Regions from separate parts of the Kribbella sp. NPDC031520 genome, predicted to be linked through region 3. Evidence: riboswitches for the same ligand, from Rfam matches in the RefSeq annotation. Region 3 holds a riboswitch; each other region holds the start of a gene.

Region 1 (10,042 bases), 530 kb from region 3:
CGTCGTACCTCGGGCGCAGCTACAGCCTCGTGAACCTGTCCGACGAGGCCCTGATGCCGCTCGCGATGACCGGATTCGGCGCCCTGATCAGCCTGTCGAGCATCCCGGCCGCCTGCGTACTGGTCGCCGTACTGTTCGCGGCCCTGGTGCTGTGGGCCGCGGTCCGCGTCCGGCCACCCGTACACTCAGCGAGTGTCCGGCTGGGAGAGCGTCAGTGAGTTCACCCTGGGGAACGTCGAACGCCCCGCGACCCGAACCCGCAACCGCATCGAGTGGGGTCCGAACGCGATCCGGGTGGCGTCCGGCCCGAAGGACGACCGGGTGCTCACGCCGTACGCGTACGTCGGCTCCGACCGCTCGCTCTACCTCGACGCGGACCTGACCCACCTGCTCTGCCGGGTCGCGGAGTCGTCCGAGCACACCTGGTCGGTCCTTGATGCCGGCGGCACCGAGCTCGGCACGATCACCCGCATCCCGTCCACCCGGCCGCTCCTGCGCCCGAACTGGCGCATCACCCAACCCGGTCGTCCCGAGCTCTTGGGCCGCACCGAATGGCTGAGCGGCCCACCCGCCCGCCTGGCCGCCAAGGCAGCGAGCCGCCTGCTCGTCGGAGTCCTCGACGGCCTGACCGGCGTCGGCGACGAAGGCGGCGACCAGCCCACGAAGACCCGCACCCTCGAGTGGCGCACGGCCGACCAGGTCGCCATGTACTCCGAGGGCACCACCTTGATCACGGTGCGAGCTGACTGGCTCGACCGCCGCCTCGCCTTCGCGTACGCCCTGGTGGCCGAGTGATCCACCGCCAGCCCTCGTCACTTGCCGGGCCAGGTGACGCGGTCCGCCGGCTGACCACCGCGGGTGTGCCGTCTTTGAGAATCCACCAACCACCATGGGCGGCGATTCATGGTTGGTGGGTTCTCAAAGTCGGCAGTGGCGGGTGGCGTATCGGTCGACGCTTGGGGTGTGTGCGGCTGACGTGGGTGTGGATCGGGTGGTTCGGGAGCGGTTGGCGGTGTGTGGCGTGGACGTGGTCGACGTACCGCTGGAGCTCGAACCGACCGACGAAGCGTGGCCCGTGCTGTCGGCGCTCGACAACGGACGGGGTATGACGACGGCTGCGGTGCGGCGGGCTGTCGAGGTGCGGAACCGGAACAACACCGCGCTGGCCGACCTCTTCGCGGAGGTCGACGTACTCGTCACGCCGACCACGCTGACTGTTGCCCATGGCTACGATCAGCACGAGGAGAGCATCGTCACCGGGGATCCGTGCTGGGTGTTCAACGTGACTGGGCATCCGGCGGTGAGTGTGCCGGTCGGGTTGTTGGGTGGGTTGCCGGTGGGGGCTCAGGTGGTTGCGCCGTATGGGATGGATGCGGCGGCGCTGGCTGTTGCTCGGCGGGTTTGCGTGGAGTTGCCGCCAGCAACTGTCCGTTGACTGCTGGTGGTAGTGCCTTCGCGAGGGTGTTGGCGACGTCGATGGCGGAGGCGCGGTCAGGCTGGGGGTGGTCTCGCCGCGGGCGGTCGGGGAGCGGAGCTCCTTGGGTTTGGCGAAGGCGGCGACGGCGGCGATGACCTCTGGGGTGAAGGCGTCCCGGCGTTTCCTCGTCGGGTTCGCCGCGGGAGGGGCCGGCGGGCGGAACATCTCCCGCAGTTCGATCCGGAAGAACTTGACCAGCTCTTTCGCGCGAAGAACCCGGCTTCGCCGCAGTACCTGACGCTCGAGCGCGAGCGTCGCCCTGTCGCGCCAGCTGACGTCGAACATGATCCGGCCGAGCCGGAACCGCGGGTTCGTCTCGCCGCCGGGATAACCGCGGGCGTCGCCATGGGTGTAGAACTCGCTGTAGAACGCGCCGTCGTCCTCGTACTTGATGACGTTCCACGCCCGGAACCTGTCCGTCGGCAGCTCGCCCCGCACCCACGCCTCGTCCATCAGCGCGTGTGACTCCGCGTTCAGCGGCCGGTGCCCGACATAGTGGTACTGCGGACGCTCACCACGCCGGCGCCGCTCGTACTCGGAGATGATCTGCGGCCACTCGTCCGCCGAGATCGCCCGCGCCAGCCGGGACGCGAACGACGTACGCGCCCGCAGTTCGGCCCGCGACGTCACCGGGTGATCCGTCCGCCCGGTCATCGTCTCGAGCTTGTCCATCACGAACGTCCCGCCGTGCGGGCCGACGCGGTTCCATTGCGTCACCTTCAACGACGGCCGGTCGCGCCCGCCGGTGACAGCGTTGAGCGCGCGCAGTACGGCGATCCCGGCCCGGTACAGCGGCACCCGGCGGCGCATGATCCGGGTCTCCCAGGCGATCCGGTAGTCGCTGTCGAGCCAGGCCGTACCGACGAGCTGCCCGGCCTCGCGACGGTTCATCGAGGATGTTCCGCTCGCCACTCCTTGATCATCTGTTCCATGTCGGCGTGGATGAACGCGAAGAAGTCGGCGGCCTCGGTCAGGCGCCGGCAGACGGGGGAGTCTTCGCCGAACAGTGCGGCGCCGGAGCGGCTGGTCGCCTCCCACTCGCCGAGGGCGAGGTTCCGGCGTTCGAGGATCGCGGCGAACACGTCCTCGCGGATCCGATAGTGGTCCTTGCGGGACCCGGGCAGGCGCTCGCGGGAGATGAACGACACCTGCAGCAGCTGCCGGACGGCGCCGGACACCGCGGGCTGGCTGATCTTCAGCATCTCGGCCAGCTCGGCCGCGGTCATCGTCCCGTTCGGGCTGACCAGCATCGCGCCCATCACGCGCGCCGACATGGTCGGTACGCCGCTGTTCGCCAGGACGCCCGCGAACCGCTCCACGAACTGGCTGACGGCCTCCCGGCTGGGTTCCTCCACCACAGTTGAAGCTTACAGTAATTTGATCTATCGCAACTATCACAAGATTCTGATAATTTGAATCTCATGACCACGACCACCCCGCAGTCGACACTGACCGGCGCCCGCCGGTTCGGTGTGCTCATCGCGCTGTGTCTCGCCGTACTCGTCCTCGGTCTGGACACCACCGTGCTGAACGTCGCGCTGCCGACGCTCGCCAAGGACCTCGACGCGTCCACCAGCCAGCTGCAGTGGATGGCGAACAGCTACAACCTGGTGCTCGCCGCGCTGCTGCTGCCGGCCGGTCTGCTCGGCGACCGGTACGGGCGGCGCAAGATCATCGCGATCGCGCTGACGCTGTTCGGGCTCGCGTCGCTCGCCTGCGCGCTGTCCGGGTCGGCCGGTCAGCTGATCGCCGCCCGGGCGTTCCTCGGCATCGGCGCGGCGATGATCGTGCCGGTGGCGCTGTCGCTGATCACCGTACTGTTCCGCACCGAGGAGGAGCGGAAGAAGGCGATCGGCTTCTTCGTCATTGCCAACAGCATCGGTATGCCACTCGGCCCGATCGTCGGCGGTCTGCTGCTCGACCACGCCGGCTGGCAGTGGATCTTCGTGATCAACATCCCGATCGCGTTCCTCGCGGCGATCGCGGTCACGCTGCTGGTGCCGGAGAGCCGGAGCGCGAACCGGCCGGCGATCGACTGGCTCGGCATCCTGTTGTCCAGCGCCGGCCTCGCGGCCCTGGTGTACGGCGTGACGAAAGCCGGCGAGTCCTCGTGGACGGACGGCGTCACGATCGTGTTCCTCGCGCTGGCCGTCGCACTGATCGCGGGCTTCCTGCTGTGGCAGCGCCGGAACACTGAGCCGCTGATCGAGCTGCGGCTGTTCCGCGAGCGGGTCTTCAGCGGTGGCGCCGTACTGCTGACGGTGTCGGTGTTCGCGATCTTCGGTCTGTTGTTCACGATGCCGCAGTACTTCCAGGGCATCAACGGATCGGACGCCCTGCACACCGGCCTGAAGCTGCTGCCGTTCATCGGTGGCATGACCGTCGGTGCCAAGCTCGCCGAACCGGTCGACTCTCGCGTGGGCACGCGCCTGGTCGTCATGGCCGGGTTCGCGGTGATGGCTGTCGGGTTCGTGCTCGGGGCGTCCACGGATCTCGGTACGGGCTACGGCTACACCGCGATCTGGTTCGTGGTGGTCGGTTTCGGGCTCGGCTGTTCGATGCCCCAGGCAATGAACGCCGCCCTCGGCGTCCTCGACCCGGAGCGCGCCGGTACCGGCTCCGCCCTCCTGCAGGCGTTCCGCCAGGTAGGCGGCACGGTCGGCGTCGCCGTCCTCGGCACCGTCCTCAACTCGGTCTACCGGCACCACGTCCAGGTCGGCGGCTTGCCCGCGCAGTTGGCCGACGCGGCCGAGCGGAGTCTCGCGGGCGGCCTCGCGGTCGCCGCCAGGACCGGCTCGCCGGCGCTTGCGCGCAGCGTACGAGCTGCCTTCCTCACCAGCCTCAACACCACGATGTGGGTCTCCGCGGCGATCGCCGTCGCCGGAGCTGTCCTGGCCGCCGTGCTCATGCCGAAGCACGGCACGAAGGCGTCGGAGCCAGACGTCGGCTGAGCTCGAGGCCCGGGTCACGTCGGCGTCGATTCGATCCAGGTGAAAAGGTCTTCCGAGCTCTGTGCAGGCGGCTGTTAACCGGTTAATGTACGTCAGCGCCCGGTGAACGGCCGGTCACGGAGGGGAGCCGCGGATGGACTGGACGAACGGTGATTTCGGAGTCGGGACCCTCGCCGCGCGGGCTGCGATTCCGGTCCCGCAGCCGGCCGGTCCCTTGGTCGTCTCGCCTGAGTTCGCTTCGGCGTACCACCAGGATCTGGACGACCTCGCGCCGGTCCGGTACGGCCGGTGGGGGCATCGGTCGGCGGATCAGCTCGAGGATGCGCTGGGGGCTCTCGATCGTGGCCGGTCGGTCGTCTTCAACAGCGGGATGGCAGCGGTCTCCGCCGTACTGCTCGGATTGCTGCGGCCCGCTGATCGGCTGGTGCTGTTCGAGGGCGGGACCTACTACGAGACCCGGCAGATCGCCGATCAGCTCGCCGGCCGGGGCGTCGAGACCGTTGTGCTCGACACCATGGCCGACTTGCCGGCCGCCGTCATCGGGGCCCGGCTCGTCGTGGTCGAGTCACCGAGCAATCCGCTGCTGGAGCTCTACGACCTGCGCGAGATCACCGACCTCGCGCACGCGGCCGGTGCCTTGGTGGCCGTGGACAACTCGGTTGCCTCGCCACTGGGTCAGTGTCCGCTGGACCTGGGCGCGGATCTGGTGATGTGCAGCGATGCCAAGGTCGTCGGCGGTCACCACGATCTGGTGCTCGGCCATGTCAGCAGCCGCGACCCCGCGTTGCTGACGGCGTTGCGGGACTGGCGTTATCTGCACGGCGGTATTCCGGCCGCCTTCACCTGCTGGCTGGCGCTGCGGTCGATCGGGACATTGGAGTTGCGAGTGCAACGGCAGAATGCGAACGCGGCGGCTCTGGTGAAGCTGCTCGCGACGCGCGCCGAGGTGACCGGACTGCGTTGGCCGGGTTCGCCGTCCGATCCGCAGTACCAGCTCGCGTCCCGGCAGATGACGCTCGGCGGTGGTCTGCTGGCCTTCCGCCTGCCCGATCGCGCGTACCTGCATCGTTTCCTCCGCGCGAGCCGCTTGATCAGTCCGGCCACCAGCTACGGCGGTCTGCAGTCGACCGCCAATGACATCGGTGCGTGGCCGCATCTCGCAGTACCCGCCGGTCTCGTACGGATCTCGTGTGGCTGTGAGGCGACGGCCGATCTGGTCGGCGACGTCCGGGACGCACTCGACAAGGCCGCGGTGTCATGACGCATCTGCTGCTCGTCGGCGCCTGGCCGGAGTTGGCCGCCCGGCTTGTCGGCCTGCCCGGTCGCGTCACGCTGCTCCAGCTCGACGGGATGCCCGGTGGCTACGACCTCGCGCCCTATCAGCGATGGGCCGCCGGGCTGCGGGTGGCGCGCTGGGATCGGCCCGCGGAGATCCTCGAAACCGCCGCCGCTCTGCACCGGAGTGATCTGCTCGACGTGGTGGCCGGGTACGGCGAATTCGCGCTGCCCGCGGTGGCCGCGATCTCGGCGCAGCTCGGGATCCGGTCCGTCCCGGGGCCGGCGGACCGGCGGCCGGGAAAGAGCGCTGAGCGGGATCTGCTCGCGGACGGAGGGTGCCGGCCGGTTCGGCACCGGCTGTGTTCCGATCCGGCCGAGGTGCGCGCCTTCGCCGCGACGGGCCCGATCGTTCTCAAGCCCGACCTCGGCAACGGGAGTCTGGGGGTCTTCGCGGTCGACAGCGCCGAGCAGGCCGAGGAGGGCTGGCATTGGGTCCGCTCGGCCGGTCTGGGTGCGGTACTCGCGGAAGAGCGCTTGTCCGGCCCGGAGTTCAGCGTCGAGACCCGATCGGTCTCGGGCCGGCACGAGGCCCTGATGGTGACCGAGAAGTTCACCTCCGGGCCGCCGCATTTCGTCGAGGTCGGTCATCTCATGCCCGCCCGGGTGGACGTCGGCGATCTCCGGACCGAGGCGCTCCTAGCCTTGACGGCGCTGGGACACCTGGACGGGCCGGCACATGTGGAACTCATGCTGACCGACGACGGACCCAAGGTTGTCGAGGTCAACCGTCGGCTCGGTGGCGACCGCATCTGGGAACTGCTGCAGCTGAGCACCGGCGTCGACGTGTTGCGTCAGGTGCTGCTCGATGCCCTCGATCCGAGAACGGATCCGGTTGGCCGTGCGGCCCAGGCGGCCGCAGCCATCCGGTTCGTCCATGGCGACCACGAGCTGTTCGCCGACGGGCTGCCTGCCCAGCCGCCGGATCCGATCGATGCGCCGGACGGACTGATCCGATGGCGCTGGGAGCCGACCGCGTACCACCGCCGGCTCGGTTATGTCCTGACGTACGGCCCTGACCCGACCGAGGCCGTCGGTATCGCCGAGCAGGTGTGCAAGGCGTTGCCCAGTCATCCGCCGGCCGGAACAGTCACCAACTGACGTCGGACAGCGCCCGCGCCCAGGCGGGCGCCGTCCGTGCGTTCAGTTGAGCTCGAGGCCTGGGTACAGCGGGTGCTTGTCGAGGATTTCGGCGGAGGCGGCGCGGGTCTTGTCGGCGACGCCGTCGGCGAGGACGTACTTCGCCTTCGACGGGGCGCCGGCGGACGTGGTGGTCGGGGTGGTCGCGGACAGGACGTCCACGATCAGCTCGGCCACCCGGTCGAACTCGTCGGCGCCGAACCCGCGCGTGGTCAGGGCCGGCGTACCGATCCGGACGCCGGAGGTGTACCAGGCGCCGTTCGGGTCGCGGGGTACGGCGTTGCGGTTCGTGACGATGCCCGCGTCGAGCAGGGCGGACTCGGCCTGGCGGCCGGTGATGCCGTACGACGAGACGTCGAGCAGGACGAGGTGGTTCTCCGTACCGTCCGTCACGAGCTTCACGCCGCGCTTCATCAGGCCCTCGGCCAGCGTGACCGCGTTGTCGGCGACGGCCTGCGCGTAGTCCTTGAAGGCGGGCTGCCGCGCCTCGGCCAGGGCGACCGCTTTTGCGGCCATCGTCTGGCTGAGCGGACCGCCGAGCACCATCGGGCAGCCGCGGTCGACGGACTCCGCGTACTCCGGCTGGCAGAGCACCATGCCGCCGCGCGGGCCGCGCAGCGACTTGTGCGTGGTGGTCGTGGTGACGTGCGCGTGCGGGACCGGGTCGAAGTCGCCGGTGAAGACCTTGCCCGCGACCAGGCCGGCGAAGTGCGCCATGTCGACCATCAGGGTGGCGCCGACCTCGTCGGCGATCTCGCGCATCTTGGCGAAGTTCACCTTGCGCGGGTACGCCGAGTAGCCGGCGATCAGGATCAGCGGCTTGAACTCGCGCGCCGTGCGGGCCACCTCGTCGTAGTCGAGCAGCCCGGTCTCCGGGTTCGTGCCGTACGAGTGCTGGTTGAACATCTTGCCGGAGATGTTCGGGCGGAAGCCGTGGGTCAGGTGACCGCCGGCGTCCAGCGACATACCGAGCATCTTCTGGTCGCCGAGCGCCTTGCGGAGCTTGGTCCAGTCCTCGTCGGTCAGGTCGTTGACGTGCTTCGCGCCGGCCTCGGCGAGCGCCGGGGACTCGATCCGCTGCGCCAGGATCGCCCAGAACGCGACCAGGTTCGCGTCGATGCCGGAATGCGGCTGGACGTAGGCGTGCCGGGCGTCGAACAGCGCGGTCGCGTGGTCGGCGGCGGTCTGCTCGACGGTGTCGACGTTCTGGCAGCCGGCGTAGAAGCGGTGCCCGACGGTGCCCTCGGCGTACTTGTCCGACAGCCAGTTGCCCATCGTGAGCAAGGTGGCGGGGGAGGCGTAGTTCTCGCTGGCGATCAGCTTCAGCGAGGACCGCTGGTCGGCCAGCTCGGCCCTGATCGCGCCGGCGATGGTCGGCTCGACCGCGGCGATCACCTGCAGCGCGTTGTTGTACGCGGCCGACGCGGCGGCGGCGTCGAAGGATTGAGTCATCGTTGTCTCTCCTGCGGTTGCAGTGGGTCGAAGGCACCCAGGCGCACGGTGCCGACGGGTTTCGCTCCCCGGTGGTTATCCACCTTCAGCGCGCCAGTCGCGACGTGGCTCACCCTATCGCGCGATCGACGATCTGCTCGAACGGTGTCGTCCTCGGCAACGTCCCGAACACCCCACCCCAGTCCTTCGCCAATCGCGACGCCACGAACGCGTCCGCGACCTCGGGTGTCGAGTACCTGAGCAGCAACGAACCCTGCAGGCACAGGGCCATCAGCGCAGCCAGCCTTCGCACACCGGCTTCGGCATTCTCGGCGTCAGCAAGCGCTTGCAGTACGTCGTTCACGGCTGCATCGAGCCGCTGGTCGGCACCCTGAACGGCGGCCATCTCCGTCAGCCAGGCGTCGAGCGACTCGGGCCGTTGCAGCGCCCGGAGTACGTCGAGCGCGTTCACGTTCCCGGACCCTTCCCAGACCGAGTTCAACGGCGACTCCCGGTAGAGCAGCGGCAGCCCCGACTCCTCGACGTACCCGTTCCCGCCAAGACACTCCAGCGCCTCGGCCACCATGAACGGCGTCCGCTTACAAACCCAAAACTTCGCCAACGGCAACCCAATCCGCCGGAAGGCAGCCTCGCTCTGGTCACCGGCAACCGTGGCGTCCACTGCGGCTGCCAACCGCATCCCCAGGGCCGTCGCCGCCTCGCTCTCGAGCGCCAAGTCCGCCAGCACGTTCTGCATCGCAGGCTTGTCGGCCAGTAGGCCGCCGAAGGCTGAGCGGTGGCGGGTGTGCCAGATGGCCTCGACCAGGGCGCGGCGTTGGAGGGCGGACGACCCGAGGACGCAGTCGAGGCGGGTAGCGGCCACCATCTCGATGATCGTCCGGACCCCGGCGCCTTCCTCTCCGAGCCGGTAGCCGATCGTCCCGTGGAACTCGACCTCGGACGAAGCGTTCGACCGGTTCCCGAGCTTGTCCTTCAGCCGCTGCAGCGCGAACGGGTTCCGGTTGCCGTCGGCAAGAACTCGCGGTACGACGAAGCAGCTCAGCCCGTCCGGCGCCTGCGCCAGTACGAGGAACACGTCCACCTGCGGCGCCGAGCAGAACCACTTGTGCCCGTGCAGCTGGTACTCGTCCCCGACCGGCGTCGCCGTCGTGACGTTCGCCCGTACGTCGGAACCGCCCTGCTTCTCGGTCATCCCCATCCCGGCCAGTACGCCGTTCTTCGCCGCGGCCGGCAGCCGGCGTACGTCGTACTCCGTCGACGCGAGCTGCGGGATCCACTCCTTCGCCAGCGCCTCGTCGGCCCGCAGCGCCGGTACGGCGGCGTACGTCATGGAGATCGGGCAACCATGCCCCGGCTCGACCTGCGACCACAGGTAGAACCCGGCCGCGCGAGTGAGGTGCGGCACGGGCGCCTCGCTGGTCCACGGCGCAGCCTGGAGCCCGAACCCGACGGCCTGCTGCATCAGCCAGTGCCACGACGGGTGGAAGTCGACCTCGTCGACGCGGTTCCCGTACCGGTCGTGGGTACGCAGCACCGGCGGGTTCTGGTTCGCCGGAAGGGCGTGCGCAAGCGCCTCCTCGGACCCGGCCAGCTCACCGATCCGGCGCAGGCCGGGATCCTCCGCGAGGTCGGCGTACGGACGCAGAGCGTCACCGAGCGCCGCGTCCCGGGTGAAGAAGTTCACGCC
Region 2 (10,042 bases), on a different contig from region 3:
GATTGTCATCCGGGACACCTCGGGGTGCTCGGTCGGGCCGACCGCGAGCGAGTCGATGTTGAACCCGCGCCGGGAGATCAGCGCCGCCACCCGGGCCAGCACACCGTGCTTGTTCTCCACCAGGATGCTCAGTGTGTGCTTGGACATCGTTACAGCTCCTCGCTGTCCCACTTGGGCGCCATGTCGCGGGCGATCTGGATCTCGTCGTTGCTGACGCCGGCGGCGACCATCGGCCAGACCATCGCGTCCCGGTGCACGACGAAGTCGACCACGACCGGCGCGTCGGTGACCGCCATCGCCTTCTCGATGGTGGCGTCCACCGAGTCCTTGTCGGTGCAGCGCAGCCCGACGCCGCCCATCGCCTCGGCCAGCTTGGCGAAGTCCGGGATCTGGGTCGAGTGCAGGTCGGTGTTCGAGTAGCGCTTGTCGTAGAACAGCGTCTGCCACTGCCGGACCATGCCCAGCGACTGGTTGTTGATCACGGCAACCTTGATCGGGATGCCCTCCAGCGCGCAGGTGACGAGCTCCTGGTTGGTCATCTGGAAGCAGCCGTCGCCGTCGATCGCCCACACGGTCTTGTCCGGCCGGGCGACCTTGGCGCCCATCGCGGCCGGTACGGCGTACCCCATGGTGCCGAGGCCGCCGGAGTTCAGCCAGTGACCGGGCTTCTCGAACGGCAGGAAGTGCGCGGACCACATCTGGTGCTGGCCGACGCCTGCGGTGTAGATGGCGTCCGGGCCGGCGATCTGCCCGATCCGCTGGATCACGTGCTGCGGCGACAGCGTGCCGTCGTCGGGTTCGTCGTACCCGAGCGGGTAGCGGGAGCGGACGTCCTCCAGCTGGTGGCGCCAGGTGTCGTACGACGGGGTGCGGCCGGCGCTCGCGATCTCGGTCCTGAGGGCGGCGATCAGGTCGGTGATGACCTCCTTGCAGTCACCCACGATCGGCACGTCGGCGGCCCGGTTCTTGCCGATCTCGGCCGGGTCGATGTCGGCGTGGATGACCTTCGCCTCGGGTGCGAACGAGTCGAGCTTGCCGGTCACCCGGTCGTCGAAGCGGGCCCCCAGGCAGATCAGCAGATCGGACCTCTGGAGTGCGCCGACCGCGGACACCGAACCGTGCATACCGGGCATGCCGAAGTGCAGGTCGTGGGTGTCTGGCAGCGCGCCGCGGGCCATCAGCGTGGTGACCACGGGGATGCCGAGCATCTCCGCGAGTTCCTTCAGCTCGGCGCTGGCCCGCGCGCGGATGACGCCACCGCCGACGTACAGCACCGGCTTCTCGGCCGCGGCGATCAGGCGGGCCGCCTCGCGCACCTGCTTCGGGTGCGGGCGGGTCACCGGCCGGTAGCCGGGCAGCGAGAGCTCGGTCGGCCACTGGAAGTCGACCATCGACTGCATCGCGTCCTTGGTCACGTCCACCAGCACCGGGCCGGGCCGGCCGGTGGAGGCGATGTAGAACGCCTCGGCGATCGTGGTGGCGATGTCGTTCGGGTCGTTCACCAGGAAGTTGTGCTTGGTGATCGGCATCGTGATGCCGCGGATGTCCGCCTCCTGGAAGGCGTCCGTACCGATCGCGGCGCTCGCGACCTGCCCGGTGATCGCCACCAGCGGCACCGAGTCCATGTACGCGTCGGCGATCGGCGTCACCAGGTTGGTCGCGCCCGGGCCCGAGGTCGCCATGCACACGCCGGTCTTGCCCGACGCGGAGGCGTACCCCTGGGCGGCGTGGCCGGCGCCCTGCTCGTGACGTACCAGGATGTGGCGGATCTGGGTCGAGTCGAGCATCGGGTCGTACGCCGGGAGGATCGCGCCGCCCGGGATGCCGAAGACGGTGTCCACTCCGGCATGTTCCAGTGCGCGGATCAGAGCCTGTGCCCCGGTCAGCTGCTCACTCATGAGTGCCTTCCCTCAGTCCTGTCACGATATTTGTACTGTTCGCGACCGATCCATCCTCGCTCTTGCTTGTTTCCTTTGCGATGCCGGGTCTCGGATAGTCGCATTGGCAACAAAAAACCCCTTCCGCCGGGTTGGCTGAAGGGGCGCGCTCGACTCTGTGGTCGCGTCAGTCGGCGCGCCGCACAAGTACGAGGAGAATCGATCGCATGTAGGCATTATTCGCCGACACCGGGCAGCCGGGTCAAGTTCAGCCGCCTGCCGTCTCATTTCCTGAGACGCCCGTCTTACGTCCACTGTCTCCGTAACTTGATGACGCCGTGATGGCACTGTGAGGTTGGTTAGTTACGCCGCCAACGGTGAAGTCGGTCAGCAGGAGACACCGCCCGGCAGCAACTGCAACCCGTACGGACCGTGTGAGCCGTGGTGCGCGCATTTCGCCACCTGGACCTGGCGGCAGGCCGGGATCGACATCCCGAACTACGGCTTCACCGGTGACATCTACACCTGGGGCCAGGGCAAGGGCCGCGCGCACTCCGGCAACTCCGGGATGCAGCCCGGTGACATCGTGCTCTACGGCACCGGTCCGCAGGACACCGACACCAGCGTGCACACCGGCGTGGTCGTTGCCGTCGGCACCGACGGGAAGATCACCACGGTGGAAGGCAATTCGAACAACCAGGTCAGCAAGCACGGCCCGTTCGACCCCAAGCACGCGCAGAGCGCCGGACGCCCAGCCGACATCTACGGCTGGGTCGCGGCGCAGTAGCCCCTGAACGAGCCGATGCGGGGACTCGCCCCACCCGCATCGGTTCCTCCTAACCGCGTTGTTTCGTGTAGGTGGTGCTCCTAGCATTCGACGGGTGACCCTTGATCCGTACGGCGACGAGCAGCTGGTACACCTCTACGACCTGGACAACCCGCCCGGCGAGGACGACGCGTACTACCGCGGGCTGGCAGTCGGCGCATCCAAGGTCCTGGACTTCGGCTGTGGCACCGGCCTGCTCACGCGGTCCCTGGCCGCGCCGGGGCGGGTCGTGATCGGCATCGACCCGAGCCCGACGATGCTCGGGTACGCACGCCGTCAGCCCGGTGCCGACGCGGTCACCTGGATCGACGGCGACCACAAGGCCGTACGGCCGACCGGCGACGTGGACCTCGTGGTCAGCAGCGGCAACACGATGATGCACGTCGCCGAACACGCGGCTGCCTGCACCGCGCTGGCCGCCGCGCTGCGGCCCGGCGGGATGTTCGCGTTCGAGTCGCGCAACCCGGCCGCGCGGGCCTGGGAGCAGTGGACGAGCGAGGCGACGTACGGCGAACGCGACACGGTGGCAGGCCACCTCAAGGAATGGCTCGAACTGATCGAGATCGCGAACGGCCGCGTCGTCTTCGACGCCCACAACGTCTTCGAGGACGGCCACGACGCCGTCTACCGCAACGTCCTGTACTTCCGCTCCCCCGAGGAAATCACCGCCGACCTGCTCGCAGCAGGCTTCGCCGACGTGACCATCGAGGGCGGCTGGCACGGCGAGCCACTGACGGCCGAGTCCCGCCTGCTGGTCGTCCGGGCGACGAAGTAGGCTCGGGGTACCGCGACTGGCGAGGGTGGGGTACCACCGGGGAGCTTTCGAGCGGGGCGTCGTCCGCCTGGGCGCCCCGAGGTTCTCGGAGGTTGCGATGCGGTTGCGGTACGGGATGAATCCTCAGCAGGCGGCTTCGGTGGACGATCCGCCGTTCACGGTGGTCGCGGGTGGGCCGTCGTACATCAATGTGCTGGATGCGCTGACCGGTTGGCAGTTGGTGCGGGAGGCGGCGGGGCAGTTCGGGGTGCCGGCTGCGGCGTCGTACAAGCATGTGTCGCCGGCCGGAGCCGCGGTTGGATCGTCGGTCGCAGAGGCTTATGCGCGAGCGCGGGACGCGGATCCGAAGTCGTCGTACGGCGACTTCCTGGCGGTCTCGCATCCGGTCGACGCGGAACTGGCCGCAGTACTCCAGCGGGTCGTGTCGGACGGGATCATCGCGCCCGGATACGAGGACGGCGTACTGGAGATCCTCGCGGCGAAGAAGCGCGGGACCTACCTGGTGCTCGAAATGGACGCATCGTACGAGCCGCCGGCGGAGGAGGTTCGCGACGTGTACGGCGTACGGCTGACGCAGGAGCGCGACGTCGCGCCACTCCCCCACGACCTGCCGGACGACGCCGTACTCGGGATGATCGTTGCCCGGTACACCCAGTCGAACACCGTGGTGATGGTGAAGGACGGTATGGCGATCGGCATCGGCGCCGGGCAGCAGTCACGCGTCGACTGCACACGGCTGGCCGGTGAGAAGGCCGCGCTCTGGTGGTCACGCCACTCGGACGAGCCGCTCACCGGCGTCACGATGGTCTCCGACGGCCACCTCCCCTTCGCGGACAACGTCGAAGTAGCCCACCGGTACGGCGTGACTCACATCGTCGAGCCCGGCGGGTCGATCCGCTCCGGCGAGGTCGCCGCCGCGTGTGCCGAACTGGGCATCACGTGGTCCGCAACCGGCGTCCGCCTCTTCAGACACTGAGCAAATAGGAGCCCGAGGCAACAGCTTCACGAACCCGAGCGGCCGTCTCCGTAGCGTCCAGCCCGGTGGTGTCGATCGCGTGCGCCTCGAGCGCGCCGAGATCCGCGAACGCCCCATGCAGTCCGGTGAGCGCGTCGGCGTCGGTCAGCTCCGGCTCAGGCCGGTCCTGCCCGCGACGCAACGTCGTACCCAGATCAGGTCGGAGTACGACGTACGACATCGACCACCCGTCCTGCTTGGCCGCCTCGCGAAACGGGTCGAGAAACCACGGCCCGATGACCCCGTCCACCACTACGTCGTACCCGCCACGCGCATAAACGCCGACGGTCGCGACGATCGCATCGACGACGATCTCGTTCTGGCGCTCGGCGCCCGGGAGATACGGCGCGACAAAGCCGGTGCGAATGCCGCGGTAGTACTCGTCGGTCGTCAGATGCATCGTCGGCCGGTCGGCGTCGGTGGCGACGAGCTTGGCGACCGTGGTCTTGCCCGAGCCGGACGGACCGGTGAGGAGGAGGACGTTCATCGGGCGAGATCACCGCGGCCCTTGGTCGGCTTGGGTGAGAGGATCGCGGCAGCTCCGAAGTCGTAGCCCTCGCGGTCGCGGTCGGTCAGAGCCGCGCGCGGCAAGGGCTCTACCGGACGCACAGACGGGGCGGTGCCTCGCAGCGCTGGTTGCAGGTCGCCGATGAGGTCACGTGGGTCTCTGACCAGTGGCGTGCCGCGTTGCGGGAAGGGCTCGGTTGTAGCGAGCTGCCGCGTGTGCGAGAGGAGGTCGTCCCAAGTCATCCGGCCCTGGTCGTGCTCACGCACCAGCGTCCGCAACTGGTCGACGTTGAAAGCACGGTCCGGGAAGAGCTCGTCGCTCTGGCGCAGTGTGTAACGGTGACTGCCGAAAATGCCCTGCTGCGACTGCAGGAACGGCATCGAGAGCTCACGCGGCACGGCGATCCCCGTGCCGTCGCTGAACGCCGGGACAGCCAGGGACTCGCGGTTGCGCTCGATCAACAGCCCTAGACCGCGGTACGGCCCCGCGCGCAAGCTGAGGTCCGACTTGTCCGCGTCGCTGACTGCCGCTGCGAGGGGCCGGTCACTGGTCGCTCCGGTGATGACGCCGACCTCCGAGTCGAGCGCGGTCACCTGCGTGGCCATGATCAGCTCGTCGACGGCCTGGTACCCGTCAGGCGTGAACAGCTCCATCGCCTCGTACCCGTGCCGCTGCTCGTACTCACTCATCGCCTGATGCGCCGCGACCACGCTCAACCGCTCACGGTCCGGGCTCAGGTCGTACGGCGGCACCGGAGCCTTCCGATGCAGCGCCTGCTGCTCGTCCAGCACGATCAGGCCGGCCCGGTGCGGGCTGAGGTCGTACGCGTTCCCGGCCTCCTGGACGTGGTCGTGGTAGATCCCGGCGATCAACGCGAGGCCGACCGACTCGGGTGGCGCCGCCCCGGTTTCGACCAGCCGGCCCGCGCCCCGGGCCGCGTGCCAGGCGACCCGGAGGTTGTGCGTCGCGTTGTGATTGGCCCAGCCGTCGCGGTACCGCTGGTCGGTTCCGTACCTCCGGACCAGGAACTCGAACTGCGCACGAACGATGGCGGACGCAGCGACTTCGATCTCGTGAACGCGACGCACCGCCGTACCGTATCGAGTCGCCGGGCCACGGTCAGCCGCCGGCGACGCTCGGGAGGATGAGGAGCTCGTCGCCTTCGGACAGCGGGGTCCGGAGGCCGTCGAGGTCGCGGATGTTTTCGTCGCGCAGGTACACGTTGACGTGCCGGCGTACCGCTCCCTGCTCGTCGGTGAGTCTTCGCCTGAGCGGTCCGTCCAGCGCGGCGAAGGCCTCGGCCACCGTGGCGGCCTCGACCTCCACCCGTTCGGCCCCGCCCGCGAACGGGCGGAGCACCGTCGGCAGGCGGACCGCGATCATCCGACGACCGCTGCGCGCACGGTGAGTACGTCCGGCAGGTGACTCGCGACCTCGGACCAGGTGTCGCCGGCGTCGGCGCTCGCGTAGACGCAGCCGTCGCGGGTGCCGACGTACACACCGGCCGGATCGGCGGTGTCGGTCGTCATCGCGTCCCGCAGTACCGGGATGTACGAGACCTCGGGCAGCCCGGACGTCAGCGCTTCCCAGGTCGTGCCGGCGTCGCGGGAGCGATAGACCCGGCAGCGCGCCTCGGTCGGGATCCGGTTGCCGTCGGCGATCAGCGGGAAGACGTACACGGTGTCGGGCTCGTGCGGGTGCACCACGATCGGGAACCCGAAGTCCGACGGCAGGCCGTCCGCGATCGACTTCCAGATCGCGCCGCCGTCGTCCGACCGGTAAACGCCGTGGTGGTTCTGCGCGAACATCCGCTCCGGTACGTCGGGGTGCGCCGCCAGCTTGTGCACGCACTGGCCGAACTCCGGGTCCGGATCCGGCATGAAATACGCCTTGATGCCGTGGTTCGCCGGGGACCAGCTCTCGCCGCCGTCCGTCGTCTGGTACACGCCACCGGTCGACATCGCCACGCTCAGCCGCTGCGGATCGGTCGGATGCGGCAGCACGGTGTGCACCGCCTGCCCTCCGAACCCGGCGCCCCACTCCTTGCGGTGCGGGTGGTCCCACAGCCCGCGGACCAGGTTGAACGTCACGCCGCCGTCGGTCGACTTCCACAACGCGGACGGCTGCGAGCCGGCGTACACGACGCCGGGCTGGTCGGGCGGCGCCGCCTGGATCTGCCAGACCCGCTCGAGTGTCGCGTCGGCGTCCTTCGGGAAGCCGATCGAGCCCTCCGGCGGCTCGGCCCAGGTCTTACCGAGGTCGTCGGAGTGGAAGACCGCGGGACCCCAGTGCTCGCTGGTGCCGCCGACGAACAGCCGGGCACCGCTGGCACTACCGGCACTGCCGCCGCGGGTGTCGATGCCCACCGCGTACACGCCCTGCATCGCGAACTCCGGCACCGGCCCGTCGAGCCGCCAGTCCTTGCGGGCAGCGTCGCTCCGGCCGATCCAGAGCCCTTTCTTGGTCCCGATCAGCAGTACGGCCTCGGACATCGTCGTCCTCCCTCTAGCGTGGTGGACCCCCCACCACATTGATCAACGGTTCCCCGGACGCGTAGCGCTCCAGCTGCGCCCGCACCAGCCTGGCGACCCGCGGCGCGAACGCCGTCGAGGCGCCGCCGCGATGCGGATTGATCAGTACGTTCGGAGCAGACCACAGCGGATGTCCGGCAGGCAACGGCTCGGGGTCGGTCACGTCCAGCGCGGCCCGCATCCGCCCGGTGCCGAGCTCGGCGACCAACGCGTCCGTGTCCACGACGACACCGCGAGCGACGTTCACCAGCAGGGCGCCGTCCTTCATCCGCTCGAGGAACTTGGCGTCCACCATCCGCATCGTCTCCGGCGTCGCCGGAGTCAGCAGTACGACCACGTCCGCACGCGGCAGCAACTCCGGGAGCTCGGTCATCGGGTGTACGCCGTCCCGCTCCCGCCGCGCAACGCGGATCACGTCGCACTCGAACCCGCTCAGGCGGCGCTCCAGCGCCTCGCCGATCGCGCCGTACCCGAGGATCAGCACGGTTCGGTCGGCGAGCGAGTCGTCGACCTGGTCGTACGAGCTCGGCCAGACCTGGCGGTCCTGGTCGCGGACGGCGCGCGGCAGGTTCCGGAACGAGGCGATGATCAGCCCGACCGCCAGCTCGGCTGTCGACGCGTCGTGCACGCCGCGGGCGTTGCACAAGGTCACGCCGTCGGTGAGCCGCGACTGGACGTGCTCGAACCCGGCCGTCTGCAGCTGCACGACCTTCAGCGCCGGCATCTCCCGGACGACGTCGAGCACGTCACCGCCGCCCATGTAGCTCGGCACGTAGAACTCCACCTCGTCGAGCGACTTCGGCCGCTCGCCGCCGGCGTAGAACTCCACGTCGAACCCCGCGGGCACCCCGCCGAGGAACGCCTCGGGGTCCTCCCACGGCAGCCATGCCTTCACCACATCAGCCATGTGAGAGAACTTACTCGGACGCCCCGACAGTTTGAACTCCCGTGCCAGACGGCGGGCGGCGTCGTAGTCTGGATCGGTGCCTTCGACATCGGATGTGGCGGCGGTGGTGGCGCACGATCAGGCTGTCGGGCGGCTGCGGGAGTCGTACGAACGGATCCCGCGGGGCGCGCCGGTCCGGCTTGCGAAGCGCAGTTCGAACCTGTTCCGGCCGCGGACCGAGCTGGACCGCCCGGGCCTGGACGTCTCGGGCCTGACCGGCGTGATCGGCGTCGACCCGGGCGCGCGGACCGCGGACGTGCAGGGGATGTGTACGTACGAGGACCTGGTCGCGGCCACGCTGCCGCACGGGCTGACGCCGATGGTCGTACCGCAGCTGAAAACGATCACCCTCGGCGGCGCGGTCACCGGCCTCGGCATCGAGTCGTCCTCGTTCCGCGCCGGCCTGCCGCACGAGTCCGTACTCGAGCTCGACATCCTGACCGGCGCCGGCGAGCTGGTCACGGCCCGGCCCGACAACGAGCACGCGGACCTGTTCCGGATGTTCCCGAACTCGTACGGGACGCTCGGGTACGCCACCCGGTTGCGGATCGAGCTCGACCGGATCTCGCCGTACGTCGCGCTCCGGCACGTCCGGCTCGACCTTGACGAACTGGCCCCGGCGATCTCCACGATCGTTGCCTCGGGCACGTACGACGGCGAGCCGGTGCACTTCGTCGACGGGGTCGCGTTCAGCCCCTCCGAGGCGTACCTGACGCTCGGGCGGAACAGCGACGCGGCCGTTCGGACCAGCGACTACACCGGCCAGCAGATCTACTACCGCTCGATCCAGCAGCGGCAGCAGGACTTCCTCACCGCGCACGACTACCTGTGGCGGTGGGACACGGACTGGTTCTGGTGTTCCGCGGCGTTCGGCGCCCAGCACCCCGTCGTACGGCGGCTGTGGCCTCGTCGTTGGCGGCGCAGCGACGTGTTCCACAAGATCGTCGGCTTCGAGAACCGGCACCACGTCGCGGCCCGGATCGACCAGCGGCGCGGGCGCCCTGCCCGGGAACGCGTCGTCCAGGACGTGGAGATCCCGGTCGCACGGCTCGCGGACTTCCTGCGCTGGTTCGACACGAACGTCGGCATGCGCCCGGTCTGGCTGTGCCCGCTACGGCTGCGCGGTTCCGACTCCTGGCCCCTGTATCCGCTGAAGCCCGGCGAAACGTACGTGAACGTGGGTTTCTGGGGCACCGTCCCGATCGCCCCCGGCGCCGCCGACGGCGACGTCAACCGCCGGATCGAACAAGCAGTCACCGACTTCGGCGGCCACAAGTCCCTGTACTCCGACGCCTACTACGACCGGGCCACCTTCGACCGGCTCTACAACGTGCCGGCCTTGACCAAGGTAAAACAACGCTACGACCCAGACGCCCGCCTGACCGGGCTCTACGAAAAGGCGGTGGTGCGCCGATGACGACGCTAGCGACCCAGGTATCGATCGCCGAGGCTCTCCTGACCGTGATGCCGGACGGGTTGCCGTTTCGGTTTACGGCGTATGACGGGAGTGCGGCGGGGCCTGAGGACTCCTCGATCCACATGCATCTGGCCAACGAGCGCGGGT
Region 3 (10,042 bases):
GGTCGATCTCGCGCTCCAGGTAGTAGCGGCGCTCGTCGTCCATCAGGTCCCACTTGTTGTACGCGATCACGAGCGCCTTGCCGGCCTCCTCGACCGCGTTCATGATCCGCAGGTCCTGCTCGGTGATCGAGTCGGACGAGTCGATCACGACCACGACGACCTCGGCCCGCTCGATCGCGGCGTTGGTCCGCAGGGAGGCGTAGTACTCGTGGCCGGAGGCGTTCTTGACCTTGCGCCGGATCCCGGCCGTGTCGATGAACCGGTACTCCTTGCCGCTCAGCGTGATCAGTTCGTCGACCGGGTCGACCGTCGTACCGGCGACGTCGCTGACGACGACGCGGTCCTCCTTGGCGACCTTGTTCAGCAGCGACGACTTGCCCACGTTCGGCTTGCCGACGATCGCGATCCGGCGCGGGCCGCCGACCTCGCCATCGCGTTCCGCGGGCGCCTCCGGGAGCGCCTCGAGGACGGCGTCCAGCATGTCCCCGGTCCCTCGGCCGTGCATGGCCGAGATGGGGAACGGCTCGCCGATGCCGAGCGCCCACAGGTTCATCGCCTCGGACTCGATCCGCTGGTCGTCGACCTTGTTCGCGGCCAGGACGACGGGCTTGCCGGACTTGCGCAGCACCCGGACGACCGCCTCGTCGGCGTCGGTGATGCCGACCACCGCGTCGACCACGAACAGGACCGCGTCGGCGGCGTTGATCGCGACCTCGGCCTGCGCCGCGACCAGCGCGGCCATGCCGACCGCGTCCGGGTCCCAGCCGCCGGTGTCGACGACGGTGAACTCCCGGCCGGCCCAGTTCGCGTCGTACGAAACCCGGTCCCGGGTGACGCCCGGGGTGTCCTCGACGACCGCCTCGCGGCGGCCGATGATGCGGTTGACCAGCGTGGACTTGCCCACGTTCGGCCGCCCGACGATCGCGAGCACGGGCAAGGGCCCGGTGTCCTCACGCTCGTGCGTCGGTACTTCGATGGGCAGGTCAGTCATCAGGGTCCTTCTGGTCTCGCCAGCCCGGAAGTGGGTGGCCGGTTTCGTCGACGGCCGCCTTCACGTGGGCGCGCAGCACGTCGCCGATGTGGTCGGCGACCGCCTGTACGTCGGAATGTCTCCTGGGAAAGGGTACGCGGTCCACGGAGAACGGCTCGCCGTACACGATGTCGATCCGGCTCCCGGACGGCGGATGGGTCTCCACGCTGCCGTCCGGTAACCGCGTACCCATCAGCGCCACCGGCAGGATCGGCGCCCCGGTGACCATCGCCAGATACGCCACCCCGATCCGGATCCGGCCGAAGTCGCCCGGCCCGCGGGTGCCCTCCGGGTAGATGTTCAGCACCCGCCCGTCCCGCAGCACCTTGATCGACGTGCGGACCGCGAGCATGTCGTACGACGACCGGTCGACGGGGATCTGGCCGATCCGGTGCAGGAACCTGCCCTGGAAGCCGCCGAACACCTCGATCTTCCCGAGCTGGTGCAGCATCCGCGGCGCGACCGCGCCGAGCAGCGGGGCGTCCAGCAGGCTCAGGTGGTTCGGTGTCATCAGCAACGGACCGGTCAGCGGGAACCGGTCCTCGTGATGCACGGTCAACTTGTACTTGCGGAAGAAGTACGGCTTGGCGACCTTCCGCATCGGGAGCGCCAAGCGGTACGGGAGTGGGGGCAGATCGTCCGTTCTGGGCAGATCCTTGTGCCCCGTGACCTCAGCCGTCATGACTCCGGCCCTGAGGAACACTCTCGAGTGCGAGCCGGCGGATCGCGTCGACGACCTGCTCCAGGGTCAGGTACGTCGAGTCGATGGTGACCGCGCCGTCGGAGGCCACCTGGAACTCCGACACGGTCGAGTCGTCGGCGTCCCGGCGGACGATCTGGTCACGGAGCTCGGCCGCGGTCACGGACCCGGCCGCGAGCTCGGCGCCCCGGCGCGCCATCCGGGCCTCCTGGTCGGCGGTGAGCAGCACCTTCAGCTCGGCGTCGGTGGCGACCACGGTGGCGATGTCACGGCCCTCGACGACGATGCCGCCGTCGGTCTGCGCGTCGTCTATGACTGCCCGCTGGCGCCGGATCAGTTCCTTGCGGACGTCCAGGTTGGTGGCGATCTTCGACACCACCTCGCTGATCCGCGGCTCCCGGATCGCGGCCGTGATGTCGGTCCCGTCGGCGATCACGAACTGGTGACCCGGGTCGGTGCTGATCTCCAGCACCAGGTCCCGGGCGCGTTGCGCGACCGCCGCCGTGTCGTCCAGGTCCAGCCCGCGCTCGACCGCCGACCAGGTCACCGCGCGGTACGTCGCACCGGTGTCCAGGTACCGCAGTCCGAGCCGGGTGGCCACTCCGCGGGCCGTGCTCGACTTACCGGAGCCGCTCGGCCCGTCCACAGCGATGATCATGCCCCGAAGATTACCTTCGGACGGTGACAGTCTAAGTGTGGACTACCCACCCGCGGTCGGTGAGTACGTCGACGAGCTGGTCGACCGAGCCGGGTTTGACCGCGAGCTCGACCTCGCCGACCGGGCGGCCGGGGCTGTGGTCGATGCGGAGGTCCTCGACGTTGGCGCCGGACTCGGCGGCGTCGGCGAACAGTTTCGCCAGCTGGCCCGGGCGGTCCGGAATCGTGACCAGGATCGTGACCAGGTCGATGTGCGGGGTGCCGTGCTTGCCCGGGACCCGGACCGCGCCGGACACGCCCTGGCCGAGGATCGCGGTCAGTTCGTCGTTCGCCTCTTCTTTGCCAAGGGCAACGAGTAGCCGGTCGAGCTCGCCGCGGATCTGTTCCAGCAGGCCGGTCAGCGCGGTCGAGTTCGCGGACACGATCTGCGTCCACAGCCGCGGGTCGCCGGCCGCGATCCGGGTGACGTCGCGGACGCCCTGCCCGGACAGCTCCAGGTGTGAGGACGGCGCGTCGGCCAGCGTCCCGGCGGCCAGCGCGGACATCAGGTGCGGGAGGTGCGAGACGCGAGCGACGCCCAGGTCGTGGTCGTCCACGGACAGCTCGACGGTCCGGGCGCCGCAGGCCTCGGCGAGTCGCCGTACCAGGTCGATCGCGCCCGGATCGCTGGTCGCGTGCGGCGTGATCGCCCAGGTCGCACCGTCGAACAGGTCAGCGCGCGCGGCCAGCGGGCCGTTGCGTTCGGAGCCGGCCATCGGGTGACTTCCGACGTACCGGCTGACGTCCGGAACCAGGCTGCGCGCGTCCGCGAGCGGCTTGGACTTCACACTCGCGGCGTCGGTGACGATCGCCCCCGACTGCTGCGTCTGCCGAAGCTGCTCGGCGACGACTTCGCCGACGTGATCGGGCGGTACGGCGACCACGACCAGCTGCGGCTCGATCCCGACCAGCCGCGAACCGGCGCCGATCCGTTCGGCCATCAGCGCGTTCTCGGGGTTGCCGTCGACGAGCTCCACGACCACCCCGAGCCGGGCGAGCGCGAGGCCGATCGACGTACCGATCAGCCCGGTACCGACGATGCGGACCGGCCCGCGAAGCTCAGTCACCATGCCGCCTTCACTGGGCACCGGTCAGGTCCGGACGGAGCGCGACGGCGCCGTGCAGGTACACGTGCTGGATCTTGTCCCGGGAGCGCGGCGACTCGGTGTGCACCATCAGCCGGACGACCCGCGGCAGCGCGTGCGGCACCGGGATCTCCTGCATGCACATCAGTGGTACGTCGGTGAGCCCGATCTGGCGGCCGGCGACGGCCGGGAACTCCGACCGGAGGTCCGACGTGACGGTGAACAGGATGCTGATCAGATCCTCGTTCTCCAGATCGTTCGCCTCCAGGACTGCCTTCACCAGCTCCGCGGACCGCTCGAGCAGATGCTCGCGCTCGTCCACGTCCAGCTGGGTGGCACCCCGGATCGCCCGTACCGCCACGTCTCGCCTCCTCGTTCGCCTCCCCCAACCCTAGTTCAGCGTAGTCAAGGAGTGGACAGCCGTCTCAGCGGCGTCGACCGTCTGCTCCAGCAGCAGCGCGATCGTCATCGGACCGACGCCGCCCGGAACCGGGGTGATCAGGCTCGCGACCTCGGCCGCCTCGGCGAAGTGCACGTCGCCGACGTTGCCCTCGTTGAAGCCGGCGTCGACGACCACCGCGCCCGGCTTCAGCCAGTCGCCGCGGACGAAGTTCGCCTTACCGACCGCGGCGACCACCACGTCGGCCGTGCGGACGAGCTCGGGCAGGTCGCGGGTCCGGGAGTGCGCGTACGTGACGGTCGCGTTCGATGCCAGCAGCAACATACCGGCCGGCTTGCCGAGGATCGGGCTGCGGCCGATCACGACGGCGTGGGCGCCTTCGAGCGGTACGTCGTACGCCGCCAGCAGCCGCATGATCCCGCCGGGCGTCGCGGACCGGAACCCCTGGTCCCCGAACGCCATCGCCGCGAACGACCGCATCGTCACGCCGTCCACGTCCTTGGCCGGGTCGATCGCCTCGAACGCAGCCCGCTCGTCGATCTGCGCCGGAACCGGGTGCTGCAGCAGGATGCCGTGCACAGCCGGGTCCTCGGACAGCTTGCTGATCTCCGCGACCAGCTCTTCGGTGGTCGTCGAGGCCGGCAGTACGACGCTGCGGGACGCGATACCGGCCTTCCTCGACCGGTTCTGCTTCATCCGTACGTACGTCGCCGACGCCGGATCGTCGCCGACCAGAACCGTCGCCAGGCACGGCTGTACGCCGTACCGCTCCCGCAGGGCACTCGCCCGCTCCGCCGCCTTGGCCACCATCTCGGCGGCGAGGTCGGTCCCGATCATCAGCTCAGCACTCATGCGCGCACTCCTCTGTGAGGGTTCCCAGACACCCTCTTGGTACGAAGGTGCCCAGGCGCGCGGCGAAGCCGGATGGCAGACCGTTCCCCGGTGGTTCCTCCACCTCAACGCCAGTCGCGGTCCACCGTCAGGATATCCAGTCAGAGCAGACCAGCGTGGTCCAGGGCCAGGTAGGCGGCGTCGATCCCGGTCATCGCGCCAGGATTGCGGAGCTCGGCACGGAAGGCGTCGACGGTGAGCTCGACCGGGACGCAGTCCTCGGTCTCGTCCAGTTGCTGCTTGCCGTCGGGGCGGCAGCCGCGGGCGATCGCGACGTACTTCCGGAACGTCGAGGACGCCCCGGACCACTGCCAGCCGACCACGTCGAGGGTCTCGCAGGTGTACCCGGTCTCCTCCTCGAGCTCCCGCGCACCCGCGACCGCCACCTCCTCCCCGGGCTCCACCAGCCCACCGGGAAGGTTCGTGACCACACTGTCCGGACCGGCCCGGAACATCCGGATCGTCACGATCCGCCCCTCCGGCGTCAGCGGCAGCACGGTCACCCCCGCGTTGACGCCGGCCTCACGGCCGAACACGTCCCACTCGACCTCACGCCCGTCGGGCATCCGGTACCGCCGCAGACGCACCGACAGGAACCGCTCGAACCCCAGCTCCTCCCCCAGCAACTCCCAGGGCGCCGGATCAGCCGGCTGACCCCCAGCGGGCGAAACAGGGGCTGACGGGTCCGGAGATGGCTCAGCCGCCACGTGGTCGGTGACGGCTGAGTTCTCGGGGTGGTCCGTCACAGCGGACGGTTGTCTTCGGGGTCTTCCGGTGGGGCCACCGGTGCGTCGTCCGGCTGCGGTACTTCCGAGGTCTCCTCCGCGGACGCGGTGTCGTCCTCGGACTTGGCGGACGTCTCCTCGGCCGGCGCCGGCTGGGACTCCGAAAGGATGTTGGAGACGGTTTCCTCGGTCATCCGCTTGAACTTGCGGACCTGGGAGCGGGTCCGGTCCAGGACGGCGACCTCCAGTTGGTCCGGCGTCAGCTCCCGGACCTCGGTGCCGTCGTGGCTGAGCGCATCCACGGCCAGGCGAAGCGCACCGGCCAATGAGATGGCGTCGCGGTAGTGCTCGCCGATGTAGTCCGCGACCTGTTCCGCCGGGCCGCCCATCACGGCGTACCCGCGGACGTCGGCGATCGAGCCGTCGTACGTGAGCCGGTAGATCTGGTCCTCGGCCGCGCTGTTGCCGATCTCGGCGACCAGGATCTCCACCTCGAGCGGCTTCTCGCCACCGGAGGAGAAGATCGCGCCGAGGGTCTGCGCGTACGCGTTGGCGAGCGCGCGGCCGGTCACGTCACGACGGTCGTACGAGTACCCGCGCATGTCAGCGAGCCGGACGCCGGCGATCCGCAGGTTCTCGAACTCGTTGTACCGGCCGACGGCGGCGAAGGCCATCCGGTCGTAGATCTCGGCCACCTTGTGCAACGCGGGCGACCGGTTCTCCGCGACGAACAGGATGCCGTCGGCATATTGCAGCGCGATCGCGCTGCGGCCCTTGCTGATGCCTTTCCGGGCGAAGTCCGCCCGGTCCCGCATCAGCTGCTCGGGCGAGACGTAGAAGGGAACGCTCATCGAGTCCTCTGTCAGTTCGGGGTGATCAGGTCAGGGACGCCGCGGCCGGGCCGTCGGGACGCTGGTGCCGCTGCTCCCAGGCCGCGTCGACCAAGGAGGCCACCTCGTCCTCGGGCAGTCGCCGGTAACCGTCCGCCGTGACCACGCCGACCACCGGGAAGATCCGCCGCAGCATGTCCGGGCCGCCGGTGGCCGAGTCGTCGTCGGCGGCGTCGATCAGGGACTGGATCGCCACCGTCACGCAGTCGGTCTCGGACAGGTCCTCGCGGTAGAGCTTCTTCAGCGCGCCGCGGGCGAACAGCGAGCCCGAGCCGACGCTGTGGAAGTGGTGCTCCTCGTACCGCCCGCCGGTGGCGTCGTAGGAGAAGATCCGGCCGCCCTTGAGGTCCACGTCGTACCCCGCGAACAGCGGCACCACGGCCAGACCCTGCATGGCCATCGCCAGGTTGCCCCGGATCAGCGCGCTCAGCCGGTTGGACTTGCCGTCCAGGCTGAGCGTCGCACCCTCGAGTTTCTCGTAGTGCTCGAGCTCGACCTGGAACAGCCGGACCATCTCGATCCCGAAACCGGCCGACCCGGCGAAGGCGACCGCCGAGTACTCGTCGGCCGGAAACACCTTCTCGATGTCACGCTGGGCGATGATGTTGCCCATCGTGGCCCGCCGGTCGCCGGCCATGATCACGCCACCGGGGAAGGTGGCGGCCACGATCGTCGTACCGTGCGGGACTTCGCTGGACAGGTCACCCTGCCCGAGCGACCGCCGTCCGGGCAACAGGTCGGGCGCGTGCCCGGCCAGGAAGTCCATGAACGACGAGCCGCCCGGGGTCAGGAAGGCTTCCGGCAGCCGGCCGGAGGCATCAGATGTCATCGAGCGGTTCACTCCCCACCCTTTTGCACGAATCCGCGGACGAACTCCTCGGCGTTCTCCTCGAGCACCTCGTCGATCTCGTCGAGGATCGAGTCGACGTCCTCGTCGAGCCGCTCTTTCCGCTCCTGGACGTCCTCGGACGCCTCGACCTGCTCGACCTCTTCCTCGGTCGACGAACGCTTCGGCTGCTTGTGCTGCTGACCGCCGTCCTTCGCCATGTGGCCACCTCCTAGAACCGCTGGGAGGGCCGCCCAAATCGACCCTCACTAGCGACCCTACCCGGCGCCGCCCCCAGTAATGGTGCGAACCAGGTCACTCGCGGTGTCGCACTGGTCAAGAAGTGCCCCGACATGCGCCTTCGTGCCCCGCAACGGGTCCAAGGTCGGGATCCGCTGCAGCGACTCCTTGCCCGGCAGATCGAAGATCACCGAGTCCCACGAGGCGGCCGCGACCTGCGGCGCGTACTGCTGCATGCAGCGGCCGCGGAAGTACGCCCGGGTGTCGGTCGGCGGGTGCGCGACCGCCATCCGGATCTCCTCGTCGGTGACGATCCGCTGCATCCGGCCGGATTTCACCAACTTGTAATAGAGCCCCTTGTCCGGGCGGAGGTCGGCGTACTGCAGGTCGACCAGGTGCAGCTTGGGGTCGTCCCAGTCCAGGCCGTCGCGGTCGCGGTACGACTGGAGCAGCTTGTACTTCGCCACCCAGTCCAATTGGTCCGACAACTTCATCGGATCCAGCGCCAGCTGGTCGAGGATCTGCTCCCAGCGGTGCAGCACGTCCTTGGTCTGCCGGTCCGCGTCGTCGCCGTACTTGTCCTCGACGTACTTCCGGGCCTGCTCCAGGTATTCCGTCTGGAGCTGGACGGCGGTGAGCTTGCGGCCGTCCTTCAGCGTCAGCAGGTGCGTACAGGTCGGGTCGTGGCTGACCTCGTGCAGCGCGGTCACCGGGCGGTCGACGCCGAGGTCGTCGGTCAGCCAGCCGTCCTCGATCATCGCCAGCACCAGCGACGTGGTCCCGACCTTCAGGTACGACGAGATCTCGGACAGGTTCGCGTCGCCGATGATCACGTGCAGCCGGCGGTACCGGTCCGGGTTCGCGTGCGGCTCGTCGCGGGTGTTGATGATCGGCCGCTTCAGCGTCGTCTCCAGGCCGACCTCGACCTCGAAGTAGTCCGCGCGCTGGCTGATCTGGAAGCCGTGGGTGGCACCGTCCTGGCCGATCCCGACCCGGCCGGCGCCGGTCACCACCTGGCGGCTGACGAAGAACGGCGTCAGGTGCCGCACGATCGACGCGAACGGGGTAGACCGGCGCATCAGGTAGTTCTCGTGGGCGCCGTACGACGCGCCTTTGTTGTCGACGTTGTTCTTGTAGAGGTTCAGCTGCGGCGCGCCCGGGATCAGCCGCGCCTGCCGTGCGCCCTCCATGATCACCAGCTCGCCGGCCTTGTCCCACACCACCGCGTCCCGCGGGTTCGTGGTCTCGGGCGCGGAGTACTCCGGGTGGGCGTGGTCGACGTACAGCCTGGCGCCGTTGGTGAGGATCACGTTCGCCAGGCCGGTCTCCTCGTCGGTGAGCTGGCTGGAGTCCGCCACGTCCCGGCTGAGGTCGAACCCGCGCGCGTCCCGTAACGGGTGCTCCTCGTCGAAGTCCCACCGGGTCTTGCGCGCGAGCGGCTGCGTCTGCGCGTAGCCGTTCACCACCTGGCTCGAGGTCAGCATCGGGTTCGCCCCGGGCTGGCCCGGTACCGAGATGCCGAACTCGGTCTCGGTACCCATGATCCGCCGAACACTCATGGAGTTGAGCCTACGCGGTACCGACGGCGAAAGTGGTTGCTGTGTCCACAGGGTTACGTGTGAGACTGCGCGCGTGGACGAATTGGTGGCGATCCTGGACGACGACAACCAGGTCACCGGAGCCGTGCCACGGTCGGTGATGCGGCGCGACAACCTGCGGCACTCGGCCACCGGCGTGGTCGTCCGGAATCCGGCCGGTGACATCTACGTCCATCGCCGGACGCCAACCAAGGACGTGTATCCGAGCCGGTACGACTTCGCCGCGGGCGGTGTGGTGGCGGCAGGTGAGGACCCGTTCCACGCCGTCGTACGGGAGCTCGAGGAGGAACTCGGGATCACCGGCGTGGAGCTGACGCGGTTGCCGGAGGGCGACTACGCCGACGAGAACACGCAGTACCACGCATACCTCTACACGTGCGTGTGGGACGGACCGGTGCGGCACCAGCCCGAGGAGGTCGCGTGGGGCGCGTGGATGTCGCCCGCGGAGCTGGTGGCGAAGTTCGACGAGTGGTCGTTCATGCCGGACAGCGTCGGGCTGCTCGGCGACTGGGTCCGGAACCTCGCGATCGACGAGGGGTGGGACAGCCACGCGTGGATCGACGGCCCGTGGATCTATCGCGTGCCCCGTCGCCCGGAGGTCCGGCCGCGGCTGCTCGCCGAGCTCACGCTCCTCCCCTGGCTCGCCCCGCAGCTCCCCCTGCCGATACCGGTACCGGAGCCGACAGCGGACGGCGTACGGCATCGTTTGCTTCCCGGACGACCGTTCACGACCGGCGACGAGGAGACGGGACGGGCGCTGGGCGCCTTTCTGAAGGCTTTGCACGCCGTCGACCCTGCGGAGGCCGTCGCGTACGGCGCACTCGACGCAGCGACCGCTACGGCCGAGAAGACGGCCACTCTCGCCGAGTTCCGGGCCCAGGTCGTGCCGCTGCTTCCTGCCGAGCTGCACAGCACGGCCCTGGACCTCCTCGATCGGGTCGCACAGGTCCGGACCTCCTTG

Evidence for each region. Region 3 has a riboswitch for ZMP and ZTP ahead of ACZ5BU_RS08710 (bifunctional 5,10-methylenetetrahydrofolate dehydrogenase/5,10-methenyltetrahydrofolate cyclohydrolase). Riboswitches for the same ligand answer to the same signal wherever they lie in the genome.
Region 1: it holds a riboswitch for ZMP and ZTP, as region 3 does, so the genes downstream of both, ACZ5BU_RS11435 (glycine hydroxymethyltransferase) here and ACZ5BU_RS08710 (bifunctional 5,10-methylenetetrahydrofolate dehydrogenase/5,10-methenyltetrahydrofolate cyclohydrolase) in region 3, are expected to answer to the same signal.
Region 2: it holds a riboswitch for ZMP and ZTP, as region 3 does, so the genes downstream of both, ACZ5BU_RS35165 (5-aminoimidazole-4-carboxamide ribonucleotide transformylase) here and ACZ5BU_RS08710 (bifunctional 5,10-methylenetetrahydrofolate dehydrogenase/5,10-methenyltetrahydrofolate cyclohydrolase) in region 3, are expected to answer to the same signal.

Annotation. Positions count from the first base shown of each region.
Region 1 covers NZ_JBVIKS010000002.1:563,562-573,603, reverse strand. Annotated here, with positions in the region: gene ACZ5BU_RS11475 (MFS transporter) at 1-218, shown strand, start outside; gene ACZ5BU_RS11470 (hypothetical protein) at 193-795, shown strand; gene ACZ5BU_RS11465 (amidase family protein) at 890-1,435, shown strand; gene ACZ5BU_RS11460 (hypothetical protein) at 2,142-2,315, shown strand; gene ACZ5BU_RS11455 (GbsR/MarR family transcriptional regulator) at 2,365-2,835, opposite strand; gene ACZ5BU_RS11450 (DHA2 family efflux MFS transporter permease subunit) at 2,899-4,428, shown strand; gene ACZ5BU_RS11445 (aminotransferase class I/II-fold pyridoxal phosphate-dependent enzyme) at 4,562-5,689, shown strand; gene ACZ5BU_RS11440 (ATP-grasp domain-containing protein) at 5,686-6,864, shown strand; gene ACZ5BU_RS11435 (glycine hydroxymethyltransferase) at 6,907-8,355, opposite strand; ZMP/ZTP riboswitch at 8,384-8,462, opposite strand; gene ACZ5BU_RS11430 (acyl-CoA dehydrogenase family protein) at 8,465-10,042, opposite strand, start outside.
Region 2 covers NZ_JBVIKS010000008.1:219,411-229,452, forward strand. Annotated here, with positions in the region: gene ilvN (acetolactate synthase small subunit) at 1-147, opposite strand, end outside; gene ACZ5BU_RS35150 (acetolactate synthase large subunit) at 150-1,898, opposite strand; gene ACZ5BU_RS35155 (CHAP domain-containing protein) at 2,227-2,664, shown strand; gene ACZ5BU_RS35160 (class I SAM-dependent methyltransferase) at 2,759-3,478, shown strand; ZMP/ZTP riboswitch at 3,481-3,558, shown strand; gene ACZ5BU_RS35165 (5-aminoimidazole-4-carboxamide ribonucleotide transformylase) at 3,576-4,454, shown strand; gene ACZ5BU_RS35170 (AAA family ATPase) at 4,444-4,980, opposite strand; gene ACZ5BU_RS35175 (hypothetical protein) at 4,977-6,089, opposite strand; gene ACZ5BU_RS35180 (MoaD/ThiS family protein) at 6,121-6,384, opposite strand; gene ACZ5BU_RS35185 (WD40/YVTN/BNR-like repeat-containing protein) at 6,381-7,493, opposite strand; gene ACZ5BU_RS35190 (2-hydroxyacid dehydrogenase) at 7,507-8,439, opposite strand; gene ACZ5BU_RS35195 (FAD-binding oxidoreductase) at 8,516-9,895, shown strand; gene ACZ5BU_RS35200 (class I SAM-dependent methyltransferase) at 9,892-10,042, shown strand, end outside.
Region 3 covers NZ_JBVIKS010000002.1:33,269-43,310, reverse strand. Annotated here, with positions in the region: gene der (ribosome biogenesis GTPase Der) at 1-991, opposite strand, end outside; gene ACZ5BU_RS08730 (lysophospholipid acyltransferase family protein) at 984-1,712, opposite strand; gene cmk ((d)CMP kinase) at 1,702-2,388, opposite strand; gene ACZ5BU_RS08720 (prephenate dehydrogenase) at 2,420-3,496, opposite strand; gene aroH (chorismate mutase) at 3,504-3,872, opposite strand; gene ACZ5BU_RS08710 (bifunctional 5,10-methylenetetrahydrofolate dehydrogenase/5,10-methenyltetrahydrofolate cyclohydrolase) at 3,903-4,763, opposite strand; ZMP/ZTP riboswitch at 4,806-4,891, opposite strand; gene ACZ5BU_RS08705 (NUDIX hydrolase) at 4,904-5,428, opposite strand; gene prcA (proteasome subunit alpha) at 5,545-6,378, opposite strand; gene prcB (proteasome subunit beta) at 6,404-7,246, opposite strand; gene ACZ5BU_RS08690 (ubiquitin-like protein Pup) at 7,255-7,464, opposite strand; gene dop (depupylase/deamidase Dop) at 7,522-9,042, opposite strand; gene ACZ5BU_RS08680 (phosphotransferase) at 9,116-10,042, shown strand, end outside.